DNA from 2 places in the Pseudovibrio sp. W74 genome. Region 2 is predicted to be linked to the other one. Evidence: riboswitches for the same ligand, from Rfam matches in the RefSeq annotation. Region 2 holds a riboswitch; the other holds the start of a gene.
The links. Region 2 has a riboswitch for thiamine pyrophosphate ahead of PsW74_RS00170 (ABC transporter permease). Riboswitches for the same ligand answer to the same signal wherever they lie in the genome.

Region 1 (7,458 bases), on a different contig from region 2:
GGCTCCCTGATGTCCTCTCCAATCCTGAATGCACCGCAGTCCGGTATCCTCGGCATGCACAAAATTCAGGAGCGCCCGGTTGCGATCAACGGTCAGGTAGAAATCCGTCCGATGATGTATCTGGCTCTGTCCTACGATCACCGTATCGTTGACGGCAAAGAGGCAGTGACCTTCCTGGTTCGCGTTAAAGAGAGCCTTGAAGATCCACAGCGTCTGATTCTGGACCTCTGATGTAAACGTGCCCGGCACTGGCCGGGCACATTTGTTTTAAGGGAAATTGGCGCACTTCTCTTCGTTGCAGCCTTCTCCCGCCTACTTACAGGGATTTGCAAATGTCCTACGATCTCGTCGTCATCGGTACCGGCCCAGGCGGTTATGTTTGTGCAATCAAGGCAGCTCAGCTCGGCATGAAAGTTGCTGTAGTTGAGAAGCGTAAGACCCATGGTGGTACCTGCCTGAACATCGGTTGTATTCCATCCAAAGCTCTGCTGCACGCTTCTGAAATGTTTGAGGAAGCAAACCACAGCTTTGAAGCCCTGGGCATCAAAACTTCCAAGCCAAAAGTGGACTGGAAGGCAATGTTGGCGCACAAAGACAAAGTGATCGACGGCAATGTAACCGGCATCGATTACCTCTTCAAAAAGAACAAGATCGACGTTCACACTGGTACTGGCCGTGTACTTGGCGCTGGTCGCGTAGAAGTAAAAGCTGAAGACGGCTCTACTACCATCGTTGAAACCAAGAACATCGTGATCGCAACAGGTTCTGATGTGATGCCTCTGCCAGGTATCGAGATTGACGAAAAAACTATTGTCTCCTCAACCGGCGCTTTGGCTCTGGAAAAAGTGCCTAACCGCATGACTGTTGTCGGCGCTGGCGTTATCGGCCTTGAGCTTGGTTCCGTCTATGCCCGTCTCGGTGCTGAAGTGACCGTTGTTGAGTTCATGGACAAGATACTCGGCCCAATGGATGCAGACGTTTCCAAGCAGTTCCTGCGCATGCTGAAAAAGCAAGGCCTCAAGTTCAAGCTGTCCTCCAAGGTGACTGCGGTTCAGAAAAAAGGCCGTGCTCTGGAAGTGACCGTTGAGCCAGCAGCGGGTGAAGCCGCCGCCGCAGCTCTAGATGCAGATGTGGTTCTCGTCGCAATTGGCCGTCGTCCTTATACAGAAGGCCTTGGTCTGGCAGAAGCAGGTGTTGAACTGGACGAGCGTGGTCGCGTGAAGACAGACAATCACTACAAAACCAACGTTGACGGTATCTTTGCTATCGGTGATGTGATTGCGGGCCCAATGCTTGCGCACAAAGCGGAAGACGAAGGCGTTGCAGTTGCAGAAATGCTCTCAGGTCAGGCTGGTCACGTAAACTATGACGTCATTCCTGGCGTTGTTTACACCTCTCCAGAAGTTGCCAGCGTTGGCAAAACTGAAGAAGAGCTGAAAGCTGCTGGCATAAAATTCAAGTCCGGCAAGTTCCCGTTCTCCGCAAACGGTCGCGCGAAAGCAACGCTTCACACCGACGGTTTTGTGAAAGTTCTGGCTGACGCTGAAACAGATCGCGTGCTCGGCGTTCATATCGTTGGCGTTGGGGCTGGCGAAATGATCCACGAAGCATGCGTTCTGATGGAATTCGGCGGTTCCTCTGAAGATCTGGGTCGCACCTGTCATGCGCATCCAACAATGTCTGAGGCAGTGAAAGAAGCTGCTATGGCGACATTCGCCAAGCCAATCCATATGTAATCTGGAAGTTCCAGATTAAGAAAAAGCCGCTTCAGGAAACTGAGGCGGCTTTTTTGCTATTGGCGAACAAGGATGTAGCTGCGTGTCTTATTGGGAAACGTTGGATCGTGGTTTTCTGTTCGCACGTAAGCCTGAATACGCTCTCCCATTGGCCGAAGCTCAATGTGTTGCGCTTTGAAGAAGCCGCCAAACCGGAACGTTAGTACACCAGAAAAACTAAGCTGCCCTGGAGCCCAACCCCATTTGCAATCGCGAGGGGAGCAGCTGGTAAATGCGCGGGCGCGCACAACCAGTTGCCCATCAAGGCACTGGCCTTGAACTTCAATCTGAGAAAGCTCTTTCAAACGTGCTTTGGGATTTTCCCAGTCCCCCAGCTCCGCCATCTCTGATTTGCGGACTTCACAGGCTGTTTGAGCTTGAGCTGCTGAAACAAGAAAAGCAAACGTGCAGAAGAAAATGCACATAAATGTTGTTTGTCTAAGTTTCATGACTAAAAGCTCCCTGCCTAGTCCTCTCATATATCAATGTAGATGGGCTCTGCGAGGAGTAAATGCGTGTTTTATCCTATCACCCTAGGTCTTTTACGCTTTTGACGATGTCCTGAAGCTTGCGCGTAGCTGCGGATGGACTGGATGCCCCACAGATTGCAGAAATAACTGCAACTCCATCTGCCCCAGCTTTGATCACCTGATCCGCATTAGAAAGCGAAATTCCGCCAATTCCAACCACAGGCAACTGAGATTGAACCGTTAAACCGGCAAAGCTCTGCATACCCATGTCAGCCGCATCATCCTTACTGTTTGTCGGGAAGCAGGCGCCTATGCCAAGGTAATCGCAGGCGGAAAAGTCCGCAGCATCCAGCTCGTCCTGAGTGCTGACTGATAGACCAAGCAGCTTATCAGAGCCGATCAGCTCCCGGGCTTTCGTGGCATCCATATCATCCTGCCCAACATGAACACCGTCCGCATCAACCGCTAAGGCAACATCTACGCGATCATTGACGATTAGCGGCACATTCAGCGGTTTCAACGCTTGCATCAACCGCTCTGCCAGCTCAATTTGCTCGCGCGTGCTGCCAGTCTTGTCACGAAGCTGCACAACAGTAGCGCCGTTTTGTGCGGCTGCGATTGCTATGTCGACGGGATCCTGACCGGCGCAGTCTTGCGGCCCCAGCACCAGATAAACGGAAAGATCAAGCAACGGTTTCATGCATTTCAACCCGTGCAGTTGCGTTGAGGATATCGCTGTTCAGCTGATAGAGGCCGTTAATAATATCCAGCTGCAAGCTTGCTGGTCCTGCTGAATTTTTTGCAGCAATCTCACCAACCACTCCGAGGAAAACCATTGCATCAACAGCAGCATCAAACGGGTCATCGCAAACAGCCAGTGTCGCGCCAGTCAAAGCTGTTGCCGTGCAGCCAAGACCAGTCACATAAGGCATCATCTTATCCCCGTTGGCGACTTCAGCAGTGCGCGCACCATCAGTGATAAAATCGACAGGACCAGAGACGACAACAACAGCGCCCGTCTGCTTCGCCAGTTCTTTCGCTCCTGCCAGAGCAGCCTGAGAGCTATCCGTGCTATCAACGCCTTTTCCACCTGCACCCTGACCAGCAAGTGCCATGATTTCAGAGGCATTGCCACGAATGACGCTCGGCTTATTCTCCAGCAATTCACCAGCAAGCTCGGTGCGGAAGGTCAGCGCTCCAACAGCCACCGGGTCCAGCACCCAAGGGCGACCAGCTTTGTGGGCAGCAGCAGTAGCCAACTTCATGGTCTCTGCCTGAGCAGGGGTAACCGTGCCAACGTTGACCACTAATGCACCTGTAACACTTGCAAGTTCAGGGGCTTCTTCCGGGCCATCCACCATGGCAGGGGAGGCGCCAATGGCCAGCAGGGCGTTGGCTGTGGTGTTGGCCACCACGATGTTCGTCATGTTATGGACGAGTGGACTGTTGTCACGAATTGCAGAAAGAGTTGCGCAAGCGCTTTCGACACGACCCATTTTTATCCTCGGTCTTGTTGTGCGAAAGAGAGCTGGTATCAGGGACTTGGCAAACTGCCAGACAATCTATCCCCCAACACGGCGTGAGTGCTCCCTTCGCTGGAATTATCCAGAGCAGGTTCTTCGAGTATGATCTCAGCCACAACAAACGTGTTGGGCACCCCGTTTCACATCGATGAACCTAGGGGATCTGCTAAGGGAGATCAAGGTGATGTGAGGGAGGGGGACAACCTATCAACGACGCGGGTGTGCCTTGTCATAAGCGTCCAACAGCTGTGCACTGTTCACTTCCGTATAAATCTGTGTGGTAGAAAGGCTTGCGTGCCCCAGTAGCTCCTGAATGCTCCTCAAATCCCCGCCTTCAGACAGCAAATGAGTTGCAAACGAATGGCGTAAAGCGTGAGGAGTTGCGGTGTCTGGTAGACCAAGAGCACTGCGGATCTTTTGCATGGCCAGCTGGATCATGCGCGCATTCAGCGGGCCGCCACGAACGCCGCGAAACAGCGGTGAACTGCCCGACAGATCATAAGGGCACTGCTTTTTGTAGGCCTCAATAGCTTCTATTACCACTGGCAGAACCGGAACAAGCCGTTCTTTGTTGCCTTTACCGCGAATCTTCAGCGACTTATCCCCCTCCTTCGGCGCGGAGGCCGATGTCAGAGACAGCGCTTCGGAAATGCGGAGGCCGCAACCGTAGAGCAGTGTGAACACCGCTGCGTTTCGGGCTTCAACCCAGGGAGTGTCCTCAAAAGCGAGATCGCTGCTGACAATCGCTTTGGCTTCCTCAACGGGGATAGGCTTGGGCAGGCTGCGGGGAAGTCTCGGCGTACGAACCGCCGCAGCACCAGCCGCATTCACCTCACCGCGCTCCTCCAGAAACGAGAGGAAGGAGCGGATGCCAGCAAGGCCACGGGCAAGCGTCCGCGTTTGTGCGCCATCCCTCCGGCGGGTTGCCAGAAATGCGCGAAAGTCCTTTGGTTTCAAAGACTCCAGATGCCGCAGGGCAACCGGTTCACCTTCATAACTGGTCATGAAGCGCAGGAACTGACGGGTATCGCGCTCATACGCTTCCAGTGTCCGTTCAGCCAGTCGCCGTTCAGATCCCAGATGATCAATCCAGTCTTCAATCGCTGCGGTAACATCTGGTTTGCAGATGATGAGTAAGTCTTCGCCGCTATCAAGGGAATTTGCCATTCGCAAAGTGTAAGCGCCAAATCTGGCTGAATGGTTACCAAAAGATAAACATACACGCCTTTAAGAAAGGCCTGCGCAAATTTAGTTGATGACGATTGGCTGCCCATGATCACTGATGATCCGGTCAATCTCTTGCCGTGCTGCCATCGCAAACCGTTTCTGGTTCTCGGTTGGCACAACAGAATCCCCCAGAACGACGATGTTCTCGTCATTAAACCGGTTCGCCGGGCCTGTGTAATTGAAGCTACCAACAATCATAATGCTATCATCAATCACCATAAGCTTATGATGAAGCTTACCAATTCGGCTTGATCCGCGAACGAAATGCAAATCAGCACCAGCTTCTGCAAGGGGTTGGGTCGCTGCCCAGTCCTGACCGCCTTGCCGGGCATCAAGCGCACCACGTACCTTTCGTCCAGCCTCCATCAACAGCAACATGGCATCATCAATACCGGAGCTCTTGGAGAAGGTGAAGATCGCGAAATCTACCCGTTCCTTAGCTTTTGTCATCTGTTTGGTGACTTCCATCTCTGGCGCGTGGTCCGGCGCAAAGCAAACTTTCACGCGGATGTCGTCGACAATCACTTCTTTCGGCGTGTTCTCGGATTCGTTCTCATCAACGCTATATCGGCCAAAGCGTCCGCGTTTAATCTCCCTGAATTCCCGTTCAAAGATATCGGCAACCTTCTCATCTTTGATGATGAGAAGGTGATTGAGATTGCGATGTGTGCCGGTCTCAGTGAAGTTTGTAGAACCTGTCAGAACAGAATTGCCATCCCGGATAATGAATTTTTGATGGAATATCCGTGGGTTAAAGTCGGTCCGAACCCACACCTTAGAGCGCAGCAACGCCGCATGAAGTTGCCGGTTCACCTCGTTCTCAACACGAGGGTCGCTCGAATGCGGGTCTTCAGCAGGCTCATCCACACTTAAGTAATCCGCCTCGGATACCACTCGCACCCGCACCCCGCGCCGCTTTGCGTTGATAAGTGCGTTGGTTATGCGTTTATTGTCTATTTCTTGAATTGCTATGTCGAGCGAGCGCTCTGCAGCATCAATAAACCCGATAATCTCGCCCTCAAGATCATCCAGCGGATTATCCGGTAAATGATCGAGGACTGTCTTCGGACCAACAAGGAATTTCAGATTCTCAGTTTCAACTGCCATTGTACCCTCCCACCGTCATGATACCTTACCCTAGGGTAGATGATGTGTCGGTACACAATTATGACGGTAGGAAGCGAAAAGAGGACCTGGCTAGAAACCAACCGAAATAAGCGGATTGGTGTTACCCTGAATTTCCAGGATGCGAGCATCTCGCAGTTGCTCTTCTTCAGAGACCGGATCCTCTGCCATCCAATTGTTGAACATCTCGACCTCAGTCTCTGTCAAAGCCATGCCGTAGGTGGTCTGCATGTACAGATAGATCCGCGCAATATCACCACGCGTCTCAGCCATCGGCTCGGCAACTTTCCGGCTGCTATCAATCTCAAAATCACAAGCGCCATAAGTCCGGTCTTCGCCGGTGATAACGGCCATGCGATAATTGGAGCGGTCCCCGTTTAACTCACCAACGGCTGGAACGAGGTTATGGAGATCAGCTTCCATGCGCTTGAAATCTGCATCAACTTTAGAGCAGCACCGGCGGCCCTTATAGGATTTGCCTTTCTTGGTGGTACATGCGGGGTCACCTTCACTCCAACAGGCGCGTGTTTTGCCAAAACGCGAAGCTGGAACAATGTGCTCCCACTCAATCCGCTTGCCGCGCTTGGCATTTTTGCGCGGGGTATACCCGCAACTGTCCGCATCAACCTGCTTCTTTCCATTGTAGGTGCAACCACAATAGAAGGTCTCACGATACTCTTCTGATGGATAAATATGCTTCTCCAACAGACGCTTGGCCTGAGAGAAGCTGGTTGGCGGTGCAGAAAAGGCTGCAGTTGTCCAGATGCAAGCCAAAAGGGCAGCAGAGAATACGATGAGGTTACGCATGAAGAAGTCTTTCGCAAGCGTATCCCTGAAAAGTGGTCTCCGGTTTTCAGGCGAGGATACGCATTAATAAAGATCTTGAATGAGGCGCGTGAATGAAATGCACGCGACATATTCAAGATCACCATCAGAAACTGGCGAGGGAGAGTTAAGAAACCCCTGCCAACACTGTTTGACGCGGTGGATACTGGTTTGTGCCGTTCCACTTTGACCGAATGAATGGGTGTGAACCTTGCCAAGAGTGATGAGGGGAGGGGAAAACACAGGCAAACAAAAAAAGCGCTAAGAGGCTTTGTTTGAGGGCACTTTCGGGAAATACTACCTGCTTCTCATTTTGAATAGGGAGCAGTGAGAGCTAAGTGACGAAATACAATGAATTTTTGCAGAGTGTGATTTCAAAGAACAGCTTGTTGACGCTTCCGCAGATTTATCACCACGTGCGTAACATCCCATATGGATCGACGGGGAATCGTGACCCGAGGATTGTCTACACAAGCAATTTAGGTTCCTGCTCGGGGAAGCACATTTTGTTGA
Region 2 (7,458 bases):
GACACAATGCAGGTCATACGCTTGTAATTGACGGAACGAGCTACAAGCTGGCATTGCTGCCATCTGGTGTTGTTCGTGGGAAACTTTCTGTCATTGGCAATGGCGTTGTGATTGACCCTCATGCACTGGTTGCTGAGATTGCACGTCTTGAAGAGCAGGGCGTTAAAATCTCCCCGGAAATCCTGCGTGTTGCTGACAATGCTACTCTTATTTTGAGCCTGCACCGCGAGCTTGATGCTTTGCGTGAAGATGCAAGCCCGGCAGGCACCAAAATCGGTACCACCAAACGCGGTATCGGCCCTGCTTATGAAGATAAAGTCGGTCGTCGTGCAATTCGCGTGATGGACCTGGCAAACATGAGCACGCTGCCAGCCAAGATTGATCGTCTGCTGACCCACCACAACGCTATTCTGCGCGGTCTGGGTCGCGATGAGATCTCTGCTGAGACCATCTACAAAGAGCTGGAAGACGTAGCTGATAAAATCCTGCCGTACATGGATAAAGCCTGGTACATGCTGGACAAAGCGCGTCGTGAAGGTAAGCGTTTGTTGTTTGAAGGTGCGCAGGGCGCGCTGCTCGACAACGACCACGGCACTTATCCGTTTGTAACCTCCTCCAATACAGTTGCAGGTCAGGCTGCTGCTGGTAGTGGTCTGGGTCCAAACTCCATCGATTACGTTCTGGGTATCACCAAAGCTTACACCACTCGTGTGGGTGAAGGTCCGTTCCCAACCGAACAGCAGAATGAAGTTGGTGAGTTCCTTGGTACCCGCGGGCACGAGTTTGGAACGAACACTGGTCGTCGTCGTCGGTGTGGCTGGTTTGATGCAGTGATTGTCCGTCAAACCGTTTGCACCAGCGGAATCAATGGGATTGCATTGACAAAGCTTGACGTTTTGGACGGACTGGATGAAATTAAGATTTGTGTTGGTTATGAGCTAGATGGTGAGCGAATCGATTACCTTCCGGCATCTCAAGGTGCTCAGGCGCGGGTTGTTCCTATTTATGAGACCCTGCCTGGTTGGAAGGAAACGACCAAAGGCGCACGGACTTGGGCAGAATTGCCAGCACAAGCTGTGAAATACGTTCGGCATGTTGAAGAGCTGATTGGTGCTCCGGTTGCTCTGTTATCAACAAGCCCTGAACGTGATGACACAATCCTGGTTCAGAATCCATTCCAGGATTAAGTCTTGAAATGAAGCTCTGGGGGCAATGGGCAGTTAAATGGCGGACTACAATTCCGTTCTAAAAAAAGCGGTAGCTGGTTTACAAGAGAACACAGGTTCTGCACGGCGGGCAGTTTATCAACGCGCGCGGAATGCAATTGTAAAGCAACTTAAAAGTTACGACCCACCTCTGTCTCCCTCCCAGATCACTGAGGAGCAGCTGAAGCTTGAAGAGGCCATTCGTAAGGTCGAAGCGGAAGCTGCTCGTGAGTCTCTCGGGTTGGGGCGGTCTAAAACCACCCCAGCTCCAAGTGCTCCAAAACCTGCAGTTCCAGAAATCTCTGCTGCATCACCGCCTGCTGGCGATACGCCTAAGGCAGGTGCAAAGGCCGATACTCCAGCGCGCGATGAGCCGAAAGCACCTGCTGCTAAAGCAGATGTGTTTAAAGAGGCGGTTCGTGCTGCTCAGGATCTCGGCAACGCCGCACATCAAGCCAATCAGATGGCGCGTGATCAGCTGCCTGAAGCTTCCAGCGAGCGCAAAGAGCCTGACCTTGGCTCCATGGATGACAAAGAGACGGGTGAACCTGCTGCGTCTCTGCCAACCAAAGGTGCTGTTGAGACGAGCGCAGAAGAGCGCTCCTGGGTGCCGGGTGAGGCACGTCGCACTAAGCTGGAAACAAAAGGTAAGTCGCGTCCTGAGATCGATGAGCCGGCCAAGGTTAAGCCAAAGACGAGCCGTAAACCTGCTTCCTCCCGCAAACCAGCGGTTGCGCAACGCGTTGGCGATGCGATTGAGCAGGAAGAAGGGCTGAAGCCTTCCAATACATCGGGTATTGTCGGTATAATTGTGGTCATACTGATAATCTTGGGCGTTACCGCAGGTGTCTATAGTCTGCGTGATGTTATTCTCTCTTTAGTGCTTCCAGTTGAAACCGGTGAGACTGTTGCGCCAGAGAGCGCACCTTCGAATGAAGATGAGCCGCTTCGGGTTCAGCCGGAACGCACGCCAAAGAAGAACACTGACCGCTTGTTGCCATCTGATGAAGGGGCAAAGGTTTCGCCGGATGCGACACGGGTGCAGACGACCCGGATTACCCGGAATTCTTCCAGCGCAGCGCCAACCGAGGCAGTAACTGAGCCTCCAGTCGTGCGTGTGGTCGAAGCTCCAGCAGCACCGGTAGAAGACACATCTTCTGCGCAGGTTTTGCCGGTGACGGAACCTGCTCAGCAAAGTACTGCAGTTGAGACCAATTCTGTTCCGCCAGCTGAAACCATTGGAACGGAAGCTACGGTTTCTCCTGTTGCACAACAGAGCATACTTTACGAAGAGGCTTTGACACCGGGTGCTGCAGGTTCTGCATCACGCGGGAACGTTGTTTGGTCATTGGATGAAGCTAATGGCGATTCTGTCATCAAGGCTGTTGCTACGCTACCATCTCGTAACTTCTCTGTTGAGATGACGTTGAAGCCGAATAGCGATCAGTCTTTGCCAGCAAGTCACTTGCTTGAGCTGAACTTCATCTTCCCAGAAGGGTTTGATGGCAAGGGCGTTGAGAAGGTGCCTGGCCTGATCCTGAAGAAGACAGAGTCCGAAGCAGGTGATCCGCTTGATGGTGCTGCCGTGAAGGTTTCTGACACTCTCTTCTGGATTGCGCTGTCTGACAGTGATGAAGAAAAAGCGAAGAACCTGAAGCGTCTTGCTGAGCGTGAGTGGATTGATGTTCCACTGCTGTACAACAGCGGTCGCCGTGCAATGTTGACCTTTGAAAAAGGCACAACCGGCAACAAAGTCATCGCACAGGCAATCAAGAGCTGGAAGTAATCTAGTTTCAGATATTTAGATTAGATTTCAAAGGCCTTGGCTCTCTCAGAGCTGAGGCCTTTTTCATTATGCTGTCGTCTGTCAGAGCAAAATCTGCTTGCATCCTTCAGCAGAAACGCGCATGTTCCTTGCTATTCCGAGGGGTGCTTTTCTTTCGAAAAGCTGAGATTGCGATGAGCTAAACCCTTTGAACCTGATCCGGGTAATGCCGGCGAAGGGACGGGACCTGAGCCATTCTTCCCGGATCTCCATGTTTGCATTTTGCTGTAACGGGAGATCCTGTGCTGAAAACATCCCAGAGAGCTAATGTAGCTCCGTTCTTCCGCCTGTTTGTGATGCCCAATACCATTGTTGGGAGTCTGCATGCTGAAGCGAGCTTTGAAACGAATTCTCCGAAGTCTTTTCGGGATTTTGCTTTTTATCGCCATTTGGGAGAGTGTGGTTCAGATTGGAGAGTTTCCTCCGTTTCTGTTGCCAGGTCCGGCGGCGGTTTTTTCCGCTTTTCTCAATCAAGGTGTTTTCCTGCTGCATCATGCAGGCATTACCGCTTGGGAGACTGTTCTCGGCTTTCTCTTTGGCGTGAGTGCTGGAGCTTCGCTGGCTGTTTTGTTGGCAGCGTCTCCTCGGATACGCCTGTTTCTGCTGCCTCCGATTGCGGCGACCCAATCTCTTCCTGTGTTTGCAATTGCACCGCTTCTGGTGCTGTGGTTCGGCTTTGGGCTCGCCTCCAAGGTTGTGATGGCCGTGATTGTGATCTTCTTTTCTGTGACCTCGACTTTCTTCGATGGTTTGCGCAGGACTGATCAATCACTGCTCGACCTTGGCAAGCTGCACGGTCTGAACCGCTGGCAAACACTTCGCTACATTCGCATTCCAGCCGCCTTGCCGTCTCTGGCCTCTGGTATGCGCATTGCAGCGGTGTTCGCTCCTATTGGGGCGGTGGTTGGAGAGTGGGTTGGTGCAAAAGGCGGTCTGGCTTTCATCATGTTGCAATCCAATGCACGCATGCAAACAGCGACGATGTTTGCGGCGTTGATTTTGCTTGCGGTGATGGTGTTGAGCCTGAGGGCAGTTGTTGAGTTCGCCACTTCTCGGATGATCTATTGGCAGAAAGAGATCTAGGTCTCAGAGTATGAGGACGTAACCTTATGAAAAAACTAGGTATGCTGTTTGGTGCGGCAATGCTTGCGAGCACGCTTCAGGTGCAAGCAGCGGACAAGCTGACTGTGTTGCTGGATTGGTTTGCGAATCCGGACCATGCACCAATCGTGGTTGCCAAGGCGCGGGGTTTCTTTGAAAAAGAGGGCCTTGAAGTTGAGCTGATTGAGCCTGCTGATCCTTCCATGCCACCAAAGCTTGTTGCAGCAGGGCAGGGTGATATTGCGGTTTCCTATCAGCAGACGTTGCACCCGCAAATTGATGAGGGCATGCCGTTGATGCGGATCGGGACGCTGGTCTCTACACCTCTTAACACGCTAATTGTTTTGGAAGACGGACCGATCAAGGAGATTGCAGACCTGAAAGGCAAGCGTATTGGTTATTCCACATCCGGGTTTGAGAACGCCATGCTTGGGAAGATGCTTTCCAATGCAGGTCTAAGTTCTGACGATGTGGAGCTGATCAACGTGAACTTTTCGCTCTCACCATCTTTGATGGCTGGGCAGGTTGACGCGGTGATTGGTGGTTACCGTAACTTCGAGCTGAACCAGATGGAGATTGAAGGTGCGAAAGGCCGCGCGTTTTATCCTGAAGAGAACGGTGTGCCTGTCTATGATGAGCTGATTTATGTGGCTCACAAAGACAAGCTGGATGATCCGCGTTTGAAGAAGTTCATCAATGCGATTGAGGCGGCTACTGTTTATCTACTTAATAATCCGCAGGACTCCTGGAAGAGCTTCCTTGAGGTCTATCCAAATCTGGATGATGAGCTGAACAAGCGTGCCTGGGCGGATACTCTGCCGCGTTTTGCCAGCCGTCCAGCTGCTTTGGACAATGGCCGTTATGAACGGTTTGCAAGTTTTCTGATTGAGCAGGGGCTCATTAAAACAGCGCCTCCAGTTGAAACCTACGCGGTTGAACTGCGCTAACCGGTATAGGTCTAAACTAAAATTTGAGCCTCCGAGTTTCGGGGGCTCTTTTTATTTGTAGGCCAAATGCCGTTATTGCGCTGCATCCTTGACCGCTTCGTGTTGAGCCAGATCGCTGAGGATGTATTTCTCAAAAGCAGCATAGATGGTGTTGTACTCACCCTCAGAGAGTGATTTACATTCATCTACCAGCGTCAGGGCTTTCTTCTTGTCATTCTCCTCAAAGAGCGCAAAGACCATGTTGCAGTGGATGTTTTTGAGCTTGAGGAAGTTTTCTGAGAAGGCAAGTGATGGATCACCTAGCAACGCAAAGGAACGCATCTGGTAACGGCTGGTTTTGACTGGGATTGTCTCCAATGCTGCCAGTTCAGGCATCTGGCCGCGTGTCGTTTCACACATAAGAACGCTGTGACCGGCTTCTTTGCAATGACGGGCTAAATCTTCTGCTAAATCAACGCATTTACCGAGTGGGGCGTACCTGAAATGACGCCGTGTACCTGTTTCGCCAAGCGTTGCCAGGCCGGTTGAGATGCCGATATCGATTGTGACCGCGTGGTCCTTCATATTTTTCTGGTTGAAGTTGAACCGGTCCTTGAGATTGAAGCGCTTCATTTGCTTCTGCATTTCAATCGCTGTTCGACAGGCATGAGCAGCGTGGAATGGATCATCGAGTGGTGCGTTCCAGTAAGCATTCAGGCCGGATGTACTCAGCGTGTTCAGTGTACCATCGTGGATATGCACTTCATCGAGATGAGCTGTTTGGAAGCCGTTGGAGAAGCCTGCTAGGTCCTGAGGAGACAAACCCTCATAATATCGGTGAAAGTACCTCAAACGTGTCGAGAGGCTCGTGATTTCACGTTGCTGCCCCTCAAGAGGGAGTTGCTCTGACTTCGCCAGTACCTTTTGCATCTGTTTGGGAGAGAGAATTCCTGCAAAGCGTTCAGTTGTTTGGTTTCTGTGACTCTTGAATGTCACACGCCGGATTGTGCAGGAGAAAGCGAATATCAGCAGGATAACGAAGGATGGGAAGAATGGCTCAAGGACGGTGTTTTGCAGAGCGAATTGGTGGAATGCAACTCCGTTGATAACCAAGACAGCGACGCCTGTAAGTGACAGACTTAACCAGAAACCTTGCGTGGCGGATATGATCGCAATGGCGATGCCAAATCCGATTAGTGCCAGGATTTCAGCGTATTGCGCCCATGTAGGGACATTGAGGAAGTTGCCAGACTGAAGTGTTTGCAGTGCCTGTGCATGTCGTTCTGAACTTCTGTCCTGAGTGCCTATGACGAACTGACTCCCAGAAGTTGGAGGCCAGAGTTTGGAGGATACTCTCTTCTTTAAGACATCGCTCGCCGCAAGGATGAAATTGCTGGCATTGCTTGTTTTGAACACCAGCATTTCTGTCTCTGCAGTGACAGGAATCTGCAGATCAGTGCTTTTCAGCTGATAGCCATTTTCTGATTGCGTGACTTGGAACGGGAGGGTGTTTGTCTGATTGGACATGCTCCATGCCGCTACTGCGAGGGATGGCAACTGCGCTGTGTCGCTTTGGAGTTGAAGTGGATAGAACAGCGCATTTGAACCGTGTGCGTATTGGGTGTCGCTTTGATATCCTGTGGCCTGCGAGAACCTTATGTAGTTGGAAAGAGGAGGTTTTTCAGCTACGGCTTCGCTCAACGGTCTGCTGAGCAGGACTGGGTAATGAGAGATGATGGTTTGTAAGAGCAGGTCGTGATTTGGATAAGTCGCCCGCAAGGAGGGCTGCAGATCGTCGTAGATTCGGCTTCTTAAGGTGGGGGAGGTCGGATCGGCTTTTCTGAAGTCTGCATCTATAATCAGAAGCTTGGGATTATACTCCCCCAGTTTTTGAAGGATTTGTGCAAGCTCCAGACGCTGATATATCGGCTCCTGCGTTTGCTGGATTGATTCTGGCGTAAGATGGATCGTGTAAACTGGCGGCGTAGAAGTTGTGTTTGGCCATGCCAACTGCAGCGCGTTTTGGCTGAGATATCCGACGTTATCCAGTACCTGCGGGTATAGGGTGCGGACCAGTATTGCTATTGCAATGAATAGACAGGATACAACCGCCGCAAGTGCACGGTTGGTTTGTGACAGCCAGCTTGAGCCGAACATGTAATTCCCCCCAAAAGGGGAAGTGACCTAACTCACATAAATTCCCCTCATCATTAACCTTAGGAAAGCTCTGAGGGGACGACAAGCTTAGCTGTTTATTTAAAAGGGTGTTCCTACAGTTGATTTGTATTTTAAGTTAATTCAACTCAACTTTTATGCAGCTGGGCATCTTAAAGCACTTTGCAGCCATGTTGACTGCGCGAGCTGCTTTAAGTTTTAGCCTTACCTGAGAAATCGGTTGCCC

Region 1: it holds a riboswitch for thiamine pyrophosphate, as region 2 does, so the genes downstream of both, thiM (hydroxyethylthiazole kinase) here and PsW74_RS00170 (ABC transporter permease) in region 2, are expected to answer to the same signal.

The regions. Positions count from the first base shown of each region.
Region 1 is NZ_LMCJ01000007.1:94,183-101,640, forward strand. It holds gene odhB (2-oxoglutarate dehydrogenase complex dihydrolipoyllysine-residue succinyltransferase) at 1-231, shown strand, start outside; gene lpdA (dihydrolipoyl dehydrogenase) at 333-1,736, shown strand; gene PsW74_RS06220 (hypothetical protein) at 1,793-2,224, opposite strand; gene thiE (thiamine phosphate synthase) at 2,304-2,945, opposite strand; gene thiM (hydroxyethylthiazole kinase) at 2,929-3,741, opposite strand; TPP riboswitch at 3,814-3,916, opposite strand; gene PsW74_RS06235 (tyrosine recombinase XerC) at 3,976-4,935, opposite strand; gene PsW74_RS06240 (phospholipase D-like domain-containing protein) at 5,017-6,102, opposite strand; gene PsW74_RS06245 (endonuclease) at 6,193-6,927, opposite strand; gene PsW74_RS06250 (transglutaminase domain-containing protein) at 7,284-7,458, shown strand, end outside.
Region 2 is NZ_LMCJ01000001.1:32,147-39,604, reverse strand. It holds gene PsW74_RS00180 (adenylosuccinate synthase) at 1-1,187, shown strand, start outside; gene PsW74_RS00175 (hypothetical protein) at 1,225-2,991, shown strand; TPP riboswitch at 3,121-3,228, shown strand; gene PsW74_RS00170 (ABC transporter permease) at 3,355-4,113, shown strand; gene PsW74_RS00165 (ABC transporter substrate-binding protein) at 4,140-5,078, shown strand; gene PsW74_RS00160 (CHASE2 domain-containing protein) at 5,151-7,214, opposite strand.